3 regions of the Mesorhizobium sp. WSM4820 genome follow, and region 3 is predicted to be linked to each of the others. Evidence: predicted binding sites of a transcription regulator. Region 3 holds the regulator's gene; each other region holds the start of a gene.
The links. Region 3 encodes PhoB, which activates phosphate uptake and scavenging genes when phosphate is short. Its sites were predicted from a motif close to TGTCATNNANCTGTCAT; they were not measured.

Region 1 (3,272 bases), on a different contig from region 3:
GCCCATATCGTCGTCTATTCGGCGACCAAGCACATCGACGGCCAGGGACGCTGCCTCGGCGGCATCATCCTGTCGGACAAGAAGTGGATCGACGAGAATTTGCACGACTACTTCCGCCACACCGGTCCCAGCCTCTCGCCCTTCAATGCCTGGACGCTGCTGAAGGGGCTGGAGACGCTGCCACTACGCGTTCGCCAGCAGACAGAAAGTGCCGGCCGGATCGCTGACTTCCTCGCCGAGCGATCGGAAATTGTCCGCGTCATCTATCCCGGCCGCGCCGATCACCCGCAGGCGGCGATCGTCAAGAAGCAGATGTCGGGCGGCTCGACGCTGATCTGCCTCGACGTCAAGGGGGGCAAGCAGGCGGCCTTCGCCTTCCAGAACGCGCTCGATGTCGTGCTGATCTCCAACAATCTCGGTGACGCCAAGAGCCTGATCACCCATCCGGCGACGACGACACACAAGAATCTGAGCGACGAGGCGCGGGCCGAACTTGGCATCGGGCCAGGCACGCTCAGGCTATCCGTCGGACTGGAGGACACTGACGACCTGCTCGAAGACATCGAGCAGGCCTTGAAAGCCGCCAGGTAGGGATACGCGCCGAACTGCTGCGCTCTAATCTGCAAAGCAGGCGCGGTCAGGCGCCCGACGGCGTCTCTTCCAATTCCGCAACGGCGCTGGTTTGGATGGTCATCGTGTTGCCGCGCCAGTCGACGGCACCGCTGAGCCAGCCGCGCACCCAGATGGCGGGAAGCATCACGTCCCGCGCAACCATCGCCGGGATCATGCGCAGCGACAGGTGCCAGCCCTTGGCCGAGGCGAGAGCGCATTCCGGCAGATAGGCGACTATCAGCACGGCGATGGCGGTAGCCGGCAGGCTGAAACCGGCGCCTGCTGCCGCAACCAGCGCAAGCACCAGCGGCGGCGCCGCTCCGATCAGGATCTCGGGCGCGAAGAACAGTGGGAATGTGACGCGACGGAGGCGTGCCCAGCGGGCCTGGCGCGACCAGATTTCGCCAAATGTGCGCAAGCCGAGCGGCTGTTCGAAGGGCGCGGCAACGAGATTGACGCGCAGTCCGAGCCCGTTGACCAGCTTGGTCGCAGCGGCATCCTCGGCAATCTCGGCGGCAAGCGCACGGATGCCGCCATTGGCGTCGAGCAATGGCTTGTTCCACAGCATGCTCTTGCCCTGGGCGAAACCGAGGCCGAGCGCCTCGCCGGTATATTGCCAGCGGGCCTGCAGCGTGTTGAGGAAAGCGCATTCGACCTCCGCCCAGAACCCGTCCGGCCGCGAGCCGATCGGCGTCGAGCAGACGAGGCCGGTGTCCTGCCGCCATGCCGTCATCAGATGCTGGACATAGTCCCTCGGCATCAGGACGTTGGAATCGGCAAGGATGACCCAGTGGTGGCGCGCGGCCTCCCAAGCCTTCACGCAATTGTTGAGTTTCGGATTGCCGCTGATGCGGTCGTCGCCGACCAGCAGCCGGGCCGGCACGGCCGGAAAGCGGGCGATCGCATCGGTGATCGGCCCGACCACCGGGTCGTCGGTATGGGCGACGCAGAAGATGAGCTCATAGTGCGGCCAGTCGAGAGAGAAGGCGCGCTCGAGCGTCTCCTCGGTAAACGGCTCGACGCCGCGCGACGGCACGACGATCGACACCGGCGGCGCCTTGGCGGCTGGCGGCGTGATCCTGCCAGGCCGCTTCAGCTTCAACGAAGCGAGCAGGATGCTGGCGAGATTGACAACAAGCAGAACTATGGAAAGCAAGGCGGCTGTGACTGTCAATTCCATCAAAATCTGGTCGCTCCAGAAAAAATCGGCCGCATGAAGCCGTTTTCAACAGTTCGACAGAATGCTGAGTCGCCCGGCCCTGCACACCATCCCCGGCCCTGCACACCATCATTGTCACGTGTCACTTAAATGACATTGTTGTTCGGCACCTGCGCTTAACAAATTCGGGCAACGATGGCAGACACCGAGGGGACGCACCCCGTTGACCGAACTGCGGAGAGCGTCGAATGTTCCGTCTGCATAGTGTGGAGTGATTTATGTACAGCGCCGTCACGCGCGACATCGAAGTGCAGGTCAGGCCGTTCTATCTGGAAGATCGCTCCGACCCTTCGGAGAACCGCTATGTCTGGGGCTACCAGGTGACCATCGACAACCAGTCGGATGAATTCGTGCAGCTTCTGTCGCGCTACTGGCAGATCACCGACGGCACCGGCCGGGTCGAGGAGGTGCGCGGCGCCGGCGTTGTCGGCGACCAGCCTGAACTCAATCCCGGCGATAGTTATCAGTATACGTCTGGCTGCCCACTCTCGACGCCATCCGGCATCATGGTCGGCCACTACACGATGCGCAACAAGCGGGGCGAAACGTTCGACGTCGCCATCCCCGCCTTTTCGCTCGACCTGCCGGGCACGCGGCGGACGGTGAACTGAGGGAGATAGATGGCCGGAAGGTCGTGCTGCCCCTCATCCGCCTGCCGGCACCTTCTCCCCGTTTAGTGAACGGGGAGAAGGGAACCATCTATCAACTGGACAACCTGTCGCAACGCTGGCGCCCCCTCTCCCCGTTCTTCACGGGGAGAGGGTAAGGGTGAACGGCAGCGCCAAGGCTTCGTTGGTGATTTCAATTCTATTGAGCCGCAGCAAATTCCGCCGGGTCGAAGTCGTATTGCTTCGAGCAGAATTCGCAGGCGACGTGAATGCCGCCATCCTCGGTGCTGTCCCTGATCTCGTCGGCGGAGAAGCCTTCGAGAATGCCGCGGATCTTCTCCCTGGAGCATGAGCACTGGTCGGCTACCGGCACGCCGCCGAAGACGCGCACGCCGTGCTCGTGGAACAGCCGGTAAAGCAACCGCTCGGCGCCGATCGTCGGGTCGATCAGTTCCGTCGGCTCGATGGTGCCAAGCAACGCGAGCAGTTCCTGCCAAGAATTGTCGGCCGGATCATGGATCTCCTCGCGCGGATCGCCGTCGCCACCCGGAAGGTCGGGCACGCGCATGCGTTCAGGCGATTGCGGCAGGAACTGCGCCAGGATGCCACCGGCGCGCCATTGCTCGCGGGCACCGCCGATGCCGGGCGTCAACAGCTTGGCCACCGAAAGCCTGAGATCGGTCGGGATCTGCTCCGACTGCCGGAAATAGGTGCGCGCGGCCTCCTCGAGCGTCTCGCCGTCGAGCTGGACGATGCCCTGATAGCGCTGCGTGTGGGCGCCCTGGTCGATAGTCAGCGCCAGCACACCGCTGCCGAGCAGCGTCCGCTGCGAG
Region 2 (3,272 bases), on a different contig from region 3:
GGCGAAGGTGCGACCTGCCCGGCGGAAACGATCACGAGAGCGGCCAAAGCGACGGCAAAGCTGAAAGTGACGGGCGAGATCGATGGAATCCGGCTCGGCGAAAGGCGGTCATGCATCGAAGACGTCTTTCAGATCAGCGCGGGTCACCTGCGCCGTCGGTCGGTCGAAGAAGACCTTGCCCGCCTTGAGCGCTATCAAGCGGTCGGAGTAGTCGAGAGCATGTTCCATGTCGTGCGTGGTGTAGACCAAAGTGATCGCCTGATCCTGGGTCAGCTCGGAGAAGACGCGCATCACATCATGTCCAGCCGCCGGGTCGAGACTTGCCGCCGGTTCGTCTGCTATCAAAAGCTTCGGACGCCGGATCAACGCACGGGCAATCGCCACCCGCTGCGCCTGCCCTCCAGAAAGCGCGTCGGCGCGGGCGCCCGCCTTGCCGAGAAGCCGCACTTCGGCGAGGGCCTGCATTGCTTCCTCGCGCCAGTGTTGCTTTGCGATGGAATGGTGCCAGCCGCGCCAGCCGCCGGGCAGCCCGAGCTTGCCCTGCAAAACGTTTGTAAGAACCGATTGGCGGCTGACCAGTCCGTGGTGCTGGAAGACAAATCCGATCTGCCTGCGAATGCGCCGCAGCTGGGCGACGGACGGCGCCGAGCGGAAGCTCTCGCCGAGGGTGACGACCTCGCCACCGCTCGACGGTAGAAGGCCAATGAGGCATTTGAGCAGGGTGGATTTTCCAGCACCGTTCGAGCCAATCAGGGCAACCCGTTCGCGCGATGCTATGGTGAGGCCGATACTGGAGAAAATGACCTTTCCGTTCGCATAGCTCTTCGCAAGATCGTGCGCCCGAATGATGGCTGTCATAGTGACCTCTTGGCCGAGACCGAACTGCGAAACAGACCGGCGGTTAGCCGCCGGCCTTGTCGCTGAAAAGGAGCGAGCCTCAGTTTACGAAGTCGGTGAGGGTCTCGATTCCGATCGTGCGGTACATCGAGCGGACATAGTCGTAGTCCGAGTCCCTGACATCAGTCAGGAAGAAACCGCCCTTGAATTTCTGGTTGTCCTCGCCGGTCAGGATCGCTTTCATCAGCTCATTGCCATTCTTCGCAAAGGCATCGCGGATCTTGACGAACACGTCATCTGAAATGTCCTTGCGGGCGACAAGAATGTCGTTCGGCAGATCGCGGCCCCGTGCGATGACCGAGAAGGCAACGCCGGGGAATGCTTCCCGGACCGAGTTGAGATAGCCGAAATTCAAGCCGATAGCGGCGATGTCGCCGCGGATGAGAGCCTCAGCCGCGATGTTGCGCGATATGATTACCGGTTCGTAATCGGTGGCATATTTCAGGTTGAAATCGGCCAGCGCCTGCGCGGGGCCGAGGTGCTGGGAGGTCGAGCCGACCGAGCCGAATGCGACCTTCTTGCCCTTCAAGTCTTCGGCCGAGCGGATCGGTCCATTCGCCAGCACGGCGATCTGAGCGAAATAGTCGGGGCGCTGCCAGGCGACAACAATCTTCGGCTGGCTTAATTCCTTCATGACGACGTATTCTGCAGGACCGGTCAGGACAAGATCGACCTGCCCGGAATTCATCGCCTCGACTGCGGTGGTCCGCGAACTGACCGGAAACAGCTCGACATCCAGGCCGGTCGCCTCCTCAAGAGCGGTCTGGAAAGCACCGAATTCCTGCTGAAGAGCCTCCAGTCCCTCCATGTCGGTTACCGCGAATTTCACTGGCTCCGCAAACACTGGAACGGCGGAGGCAAGCGTCAGGGCGAGTGCGGTTGCGATGCTGCGGATCATCGTTTTTTCCTTTGCTGTATAGACAGGAAACTGTTACCCGCTAATCCGTATACGCAGCAGATGACGTGCTCGTGACATTTCGCCGGCGCCACCGGCAGCCTTTGCTTTTTGAGGGATACAGTGAACTGGCACATCCAGGGTGGTCGCATCCTTACCGAACGGGGACTTGAAACCGCGGACCTGAGCGTCACCGGCGGCGCCCTGTCAGAGCTGCGAGCGGCCCATGCCTCCACAATCGATGCCGATGGTCTGCTCGTGCTTCCGGGGATCGTCGATATCCACGGCGACGGCTTCGAGCGCCAGATCATGCCGCGGCCCGGTGTCCGCTTCGACACCGCGCTGGCGCTGAAAGATACGGACCGCCAGCTTGTCGCCAATGGCGTAACCACGGCCTTTCACGGCGTCACGGTGTCGTGGGAGCCTGGACTTCGCTCGCTCGACGCTGCCAAACAGCTGATCGGCGCGGTCTGCGATCTCCGCGATAGCCTTGGCTGCGATACGCGTCTGCATCTGCGCTGGGAGACCTTCGCGCTTGATCAGATGGCGCAGGTCGTACAATGGCTCTCGCTTTCGCCACGGCCGATCATCGCCGTCAACGATCATACCACGGGGTCGGTGCTGAACGGCACGATTGCCCGCAAGATCGGTCAGATGGCGGAGCGGTCTGGCTTGAGCCGCGAGCAATACATGACGTTGCTCGGCCAGATTTGGTCCCGCCGCGCCGAGGTTGAGATCGCGATCGGGAAGCTGGCCGCAACTGCGCGGGCCAATGGCAATGTGCTTCTTGCCCATGACGAAGCGTCTCCCGAGGAACGCATGTATTTTCGCGCCCTCGGCGCAAAGGCCTCGGAATTTCCGCTAACGCTCGAAACGGCCAAGGCCGCGCGGCAAATGGGCGAGGACGTGATCCTCGGCGCGCCCAACGTCGTGCGCGGCGGCAGCCATAATGGAGCGCTGAATGCCACCGAGGCCGTCAGAGCCGGACTTTGCACGGTGCTGACCAGCGATTACCACTACCCTTCGCCTCTGCATGCGGCCTTCAGACTGTCTTCGCCAGACGCCGGCGACTTCCCCTCGATCTGGAATCTGGTTTCGGCAAACCCGGCCCGGGTGGCCGGCCTCGACGATCGCGGCTCGCTTGTTGCCGGCCGCCGGGCGGATCTGATCCTGGTCGATGCTGGCGATCCAGAGCATCCGCGTGTGGTGGCCACCATGGTCCATGGACAAATTGTCTATAGCTCCGGGCTCTCCCGCACAGACCGACGGTCTGCACAGCGGTCGCCGGTGGATAAGGTTTCATGAACTTGGACACGAAAATTTCAACACCACACGAGCGCAATGGCAATCGCCTTCTGGCCTTTGACGGGCTGGTCTTTCGGCCTCGCAGCGATACGCCGATCTGGCAGCAGATCTACGATCACATCTTCGATCTGATCGAGAGCGGCAGTCTTGCGCCGGGCAGCCAGCTTCCCGGAGA
Region 3 (3,272 bases):
GAACTGATCGACGAACTGCGCCAGAACTATACGATCGTCATCGTCACCCATTCGATGCAGCAGGCGGCGCGCGTGTCGCAACGCACGGCGATGTTCCATCTCGGCTATCTGGTCGAGGAGGGCGCGACCGACAAGATGTTCACCAACCCCGACGACAAGCGCACCCAGGACTACATCACCGGCCGGTTCGGCTGAGCGGTCCGGCGAATTTCGAACACGAGGACAGCACCATGGGTGAACACACCGTCGCATCTTTCGACGAGGAACTGGAGCACATCGACCGGCTGATCCGCGACATGGACGAGCTCGCCGCCGCAATGGTAGCGGCCTCGATCCGCGCGCTGCTTGCGTCGGACAATGCGATGGCGCAGCGCGTTGTCTCGGACGACGCCATCATGGATGCGCGGCAGCGCGAACTCGATGACAGCGCCATCACGCTGATCGCCAAGCGGCAGCCGATGGCGCAGGATCTGCGCGCCGTGGTTGGCGCAATCCGCATGGCTGGCGATCTCGAGCGCATCGGCGATCTGGCCAAGAACATAGCCAAACGGGTCAGCGCAGTCGGGCAGAGCGCGACGCCGCGTAATCTGTCGCACGGTATTGACGCGATGGCGGATCTCGTTCTTGTGCAGCTGCGCGGCGTGGTCGAGCACTATGTGTCGCGCGATGCCGGCGCGTTGAAGGAACTGCGCGCCGACGACCAGAAGATCGACGTGAAATACACGGCGGTTTTTCGCGAGCTCCTGACCTACATGATGGAGGATCCGCGCAACATCACCGCCTGCACGCACCTTCTGTTCTGCGCCAAGAATCTCGAGCGTATCGGCGATCACGTCACCAACATCGCCGAAAACGCCTACTTTGTCGTGACCGGGCAGCAATTGCCGGCGGATCGCCCGAAGCTCGACGAAACGACGATGTCGGCGCCGGCGACATGACAGGAGTGACCGGCCGATGATCGCGCCGCGCATCATGGTGGTGGAGGATGAAGAGCCGCTGGGCGTCCTCCTCCGTTACAATCTGGAATCCGAAGGCTATCAGGTCGAGGTGGTGACGCGCGGCGACGAGGCCGAAATCCGGCTGCAGGAAAACGTGCCCGATCTTTTGGTGCTCGACTGGATGGTGCCGGCGGTTTCCGGCATCGAGCTTTGCCGGCGGCTTCGGGTGCGCCCCGAAACCGAGCGGCTGCCGATCATCATGCTGACCGCGCGCGGCGAGGAGAGCGACCGGGTGCGCGGCCTTTCGACCGGAGCCGACGACTATCTGGTCAAGCCGTTCTCGACACCGGAATTCATGGCCAGGGTCAAGGCGCTGCTGCGCCGCGCCAAGCCGGAAGTGCTGTCCAGCGTGCTCAAGGTCGGCGACATCATGCTCGATCGTGAATCGCACCGGGTCTATCGCAAGAAGAGCGAGATCCGGCTCGGGCCGACCGAATTCCGGCTGCTCGAATTCATGATGCGGCACCCGGGTCGGGTCTTCTCGCGCAGCCAGTTGCTCGACAATGTCTGGGGCGAGACGATCTACATCGACGAGCGCACTGTGGACGTCCATGTCGGCCGGTTGCGCAAGGCGGTCAACAATGGTCGCATGCCCGATGTCATCCGCACCATCCGCGGCGCCGGCTATGCGATCAGGGAAGACTAGCTGATACCTGCGCTTCCGGCGTACCCCAAAGTACGCTCCGCTCCGGATCTCGGAACCCACCATTCTCGACTCGGCCTGACCTGAATCTCAACACACCCCAAGTCGCGACCCGGGAATCCCTGCCTTCGGATTCAAGCCACGTTCTTTCCGACCGAGCCGGCTCGTGCCTGGATGCTCGGCGCGAAAATCTCCTGATCGACGAAGCTCAGCGCCCGCATGGCGCAGCCTTCGCGGATCAGCGGCAACTCATTCGGCTCGGTGTCGAAGGAAATCGAACCCGAATGCTGGCCGCCGGCGGTCTGGGCGATGGCCTCGCGCAGCGCCGGCTCGATCAGGTCGAAGGCGGCAGCGCTGGCGCCGACCATGGCCACCGGCGCCGGATCGATCAGCGCAAACAGGCTGCCGAGCCCGAAGCCGAGCGCCTCGCCGGCCTTGCGGTAGGCTTCGCGCTCCGGTCCGTCCGTCTCGCGCGCCCGGGCCGCCAGTGCCCGCATCTCGGCGTCGCTGACATCGGCGACCGGCTCTGCGTTCTCGCTCAACAGCCTTGCGTTGCGCCAGATGGCGTAGTTGCCGGCATAAGCCTCGACGCAGCCGCGCCGCCCGCAGCGGCAAAGCGCGCCGCCCGGCCGATGGATCATGTGGCCGAATTCGCCGCCCGAGGAGTGGGTGCCGGTGAACAGCTCGCCCTTCAGCACCAGCCCCATACCGATGCCGTGCGAGAGCAGGATGGCGATGAAATCATCGCGGTAGCGATCCGGGTGGCGCCAGCGCAGCGCCACGGCCATCATGTTGCAGTCGTTCTCCATGATGGCCGGGATGCCGAACTCGCGTTCCAGAATGTCGGCGAAGGCGATGTTCGTCTGCGGCGTGATCGGCGACCACAACATGGCGCGCGCATGGGAATCGGTGATGCCCTGGATTGCCAGCGCGATGCGGGCGACGCTTTGGACATCGAGGTCGGGATCTTCGAGCCGGCGTCGGACGATGGCGACACATTCGCCGATCAGCGCGTCGCGCGACATGGTCAGCGTGTCCAGCCGGCGCTGGTCCTCGGCGACCACTTGTCCGGCATAATCGATGACGGCGACCGACAGGAAATTCAGCGACAACACGACGGCCAACACCGCAGCGGCTTGCGGATTGAGGCTGAGGCCGACCTGCGGCCGGCCGCGTTTCAGCGAAACCGTCTCGCTCGCCTTGCTCTCGGCCAGGATGCCTTCCTGGATCAGGTCGGCAGAGATCGCCGATATGGTCGAATGGCTGAGGCCGGTGGTCGCGGCGATCTCGGTCCGCGACGGCTGGCCTGCCCGGCGCACGGCCGAAATCACCATCGCCCGGTTGCGCCGGCGCAGATCGTCATGACGGATTCCCACCGACATTTTTGTTTCCTCCTCACCGCCGCGGCCGCTCATGAATCGGAAGCCGTCGGTAATGTCCGACAAATACTGGCAGAAGCAGAAGGGGCTGTCATTATTTATTCCGAGCCTCGAAAAAAAGACCGACAGGACGTCAAAATCCATCAGAATTGGTGTTGACAGTGCTTCGGCGTTGGACCAGTATTTTTTCGAGGCTCGAAAAAATAGGAGCCTTTGTGCCGGCCTTCGGGCCAGTTGGTCGCGCCCTACGCG

Region 1: AC0L2R_RS16160 (ceramide glucosyltransferase) is a predicted target of PhoB. The motif match lies at 1,911-1,927, and genes of this name have one in related genera.
Region 2: AC0L2R_RS13960 (alpha-D-ribose 1-methylphosphonate 5-triphosphate diphosphatase) is a predicted target of PhoB. The motif match lies at 1,856-1,872, and genes of this name have one in related genera.

What each region holds. Positions count from the first base shown of each region.
Region 1 covers NZ_JBVVQN010000009.1:54,345-57,616, forward strand. Annotated here, with positions in the region: gene AC0L2R_RS16155 (O-succinylhomoserine sulfhydrylase) at 1-591, shown strand, start outside; gene AC0L2R_RS16160 (ceramide glucosyltransferase) at 638-1,792, opposite strand; gene apaG (Co2+/Mg2+ efflux protein ApaG) at 2,050-2,442, shown strand; gene AC0L2R_RS16170 (Hsp33 family molecular chaperone) at 2,639-3,272, opposite strand, start outside.
Region 2 covers NZ_JBVVQN010000007.1:197,158-200,429, reverse strand. Annotated here, with positions in the region: gene phnE (phosphonate ABC transporter, permease protein PhnE) at 1-116, opposite strand, end outside; gene AC0L2R_RS13970 (phosphonate ABC transporter ATP-binding protein) at 109-858, opposite strand; gene AC0L2R_RS13965 (PhnD/SsuA/transferrin family substrate-binding protein) at 938-1,795, opposite strand; gene AC0L2R_RS13960 (alpha-D-ribose 1-methylphosphonate 5-triphosphate diphosphatase) at 1,916-3,097, shown strand; gene phnF (phosphonate metabolism transcriptional regulator PhnF) at 3,094-3,272, shown strand, end outside.
Region 3 covers NZ_JBVVQN010000018.1:6,477-9,748, reverse strand. Annotated here, with positions in the region: gene pstB (phosphate ABC transporter ATP-binding protein PstB) at 1-195, shown strand, start outside; gene phoU (phosphate signaling complex protein PhoU) at 231-938, shown strand; gene phoB (phosphate regulon transcriptional regulator PhoB) at 955-1,644, shown strand; gene AC0L2R_RS25255 (ROK family protein) at 1,776-3,023, opposite strand.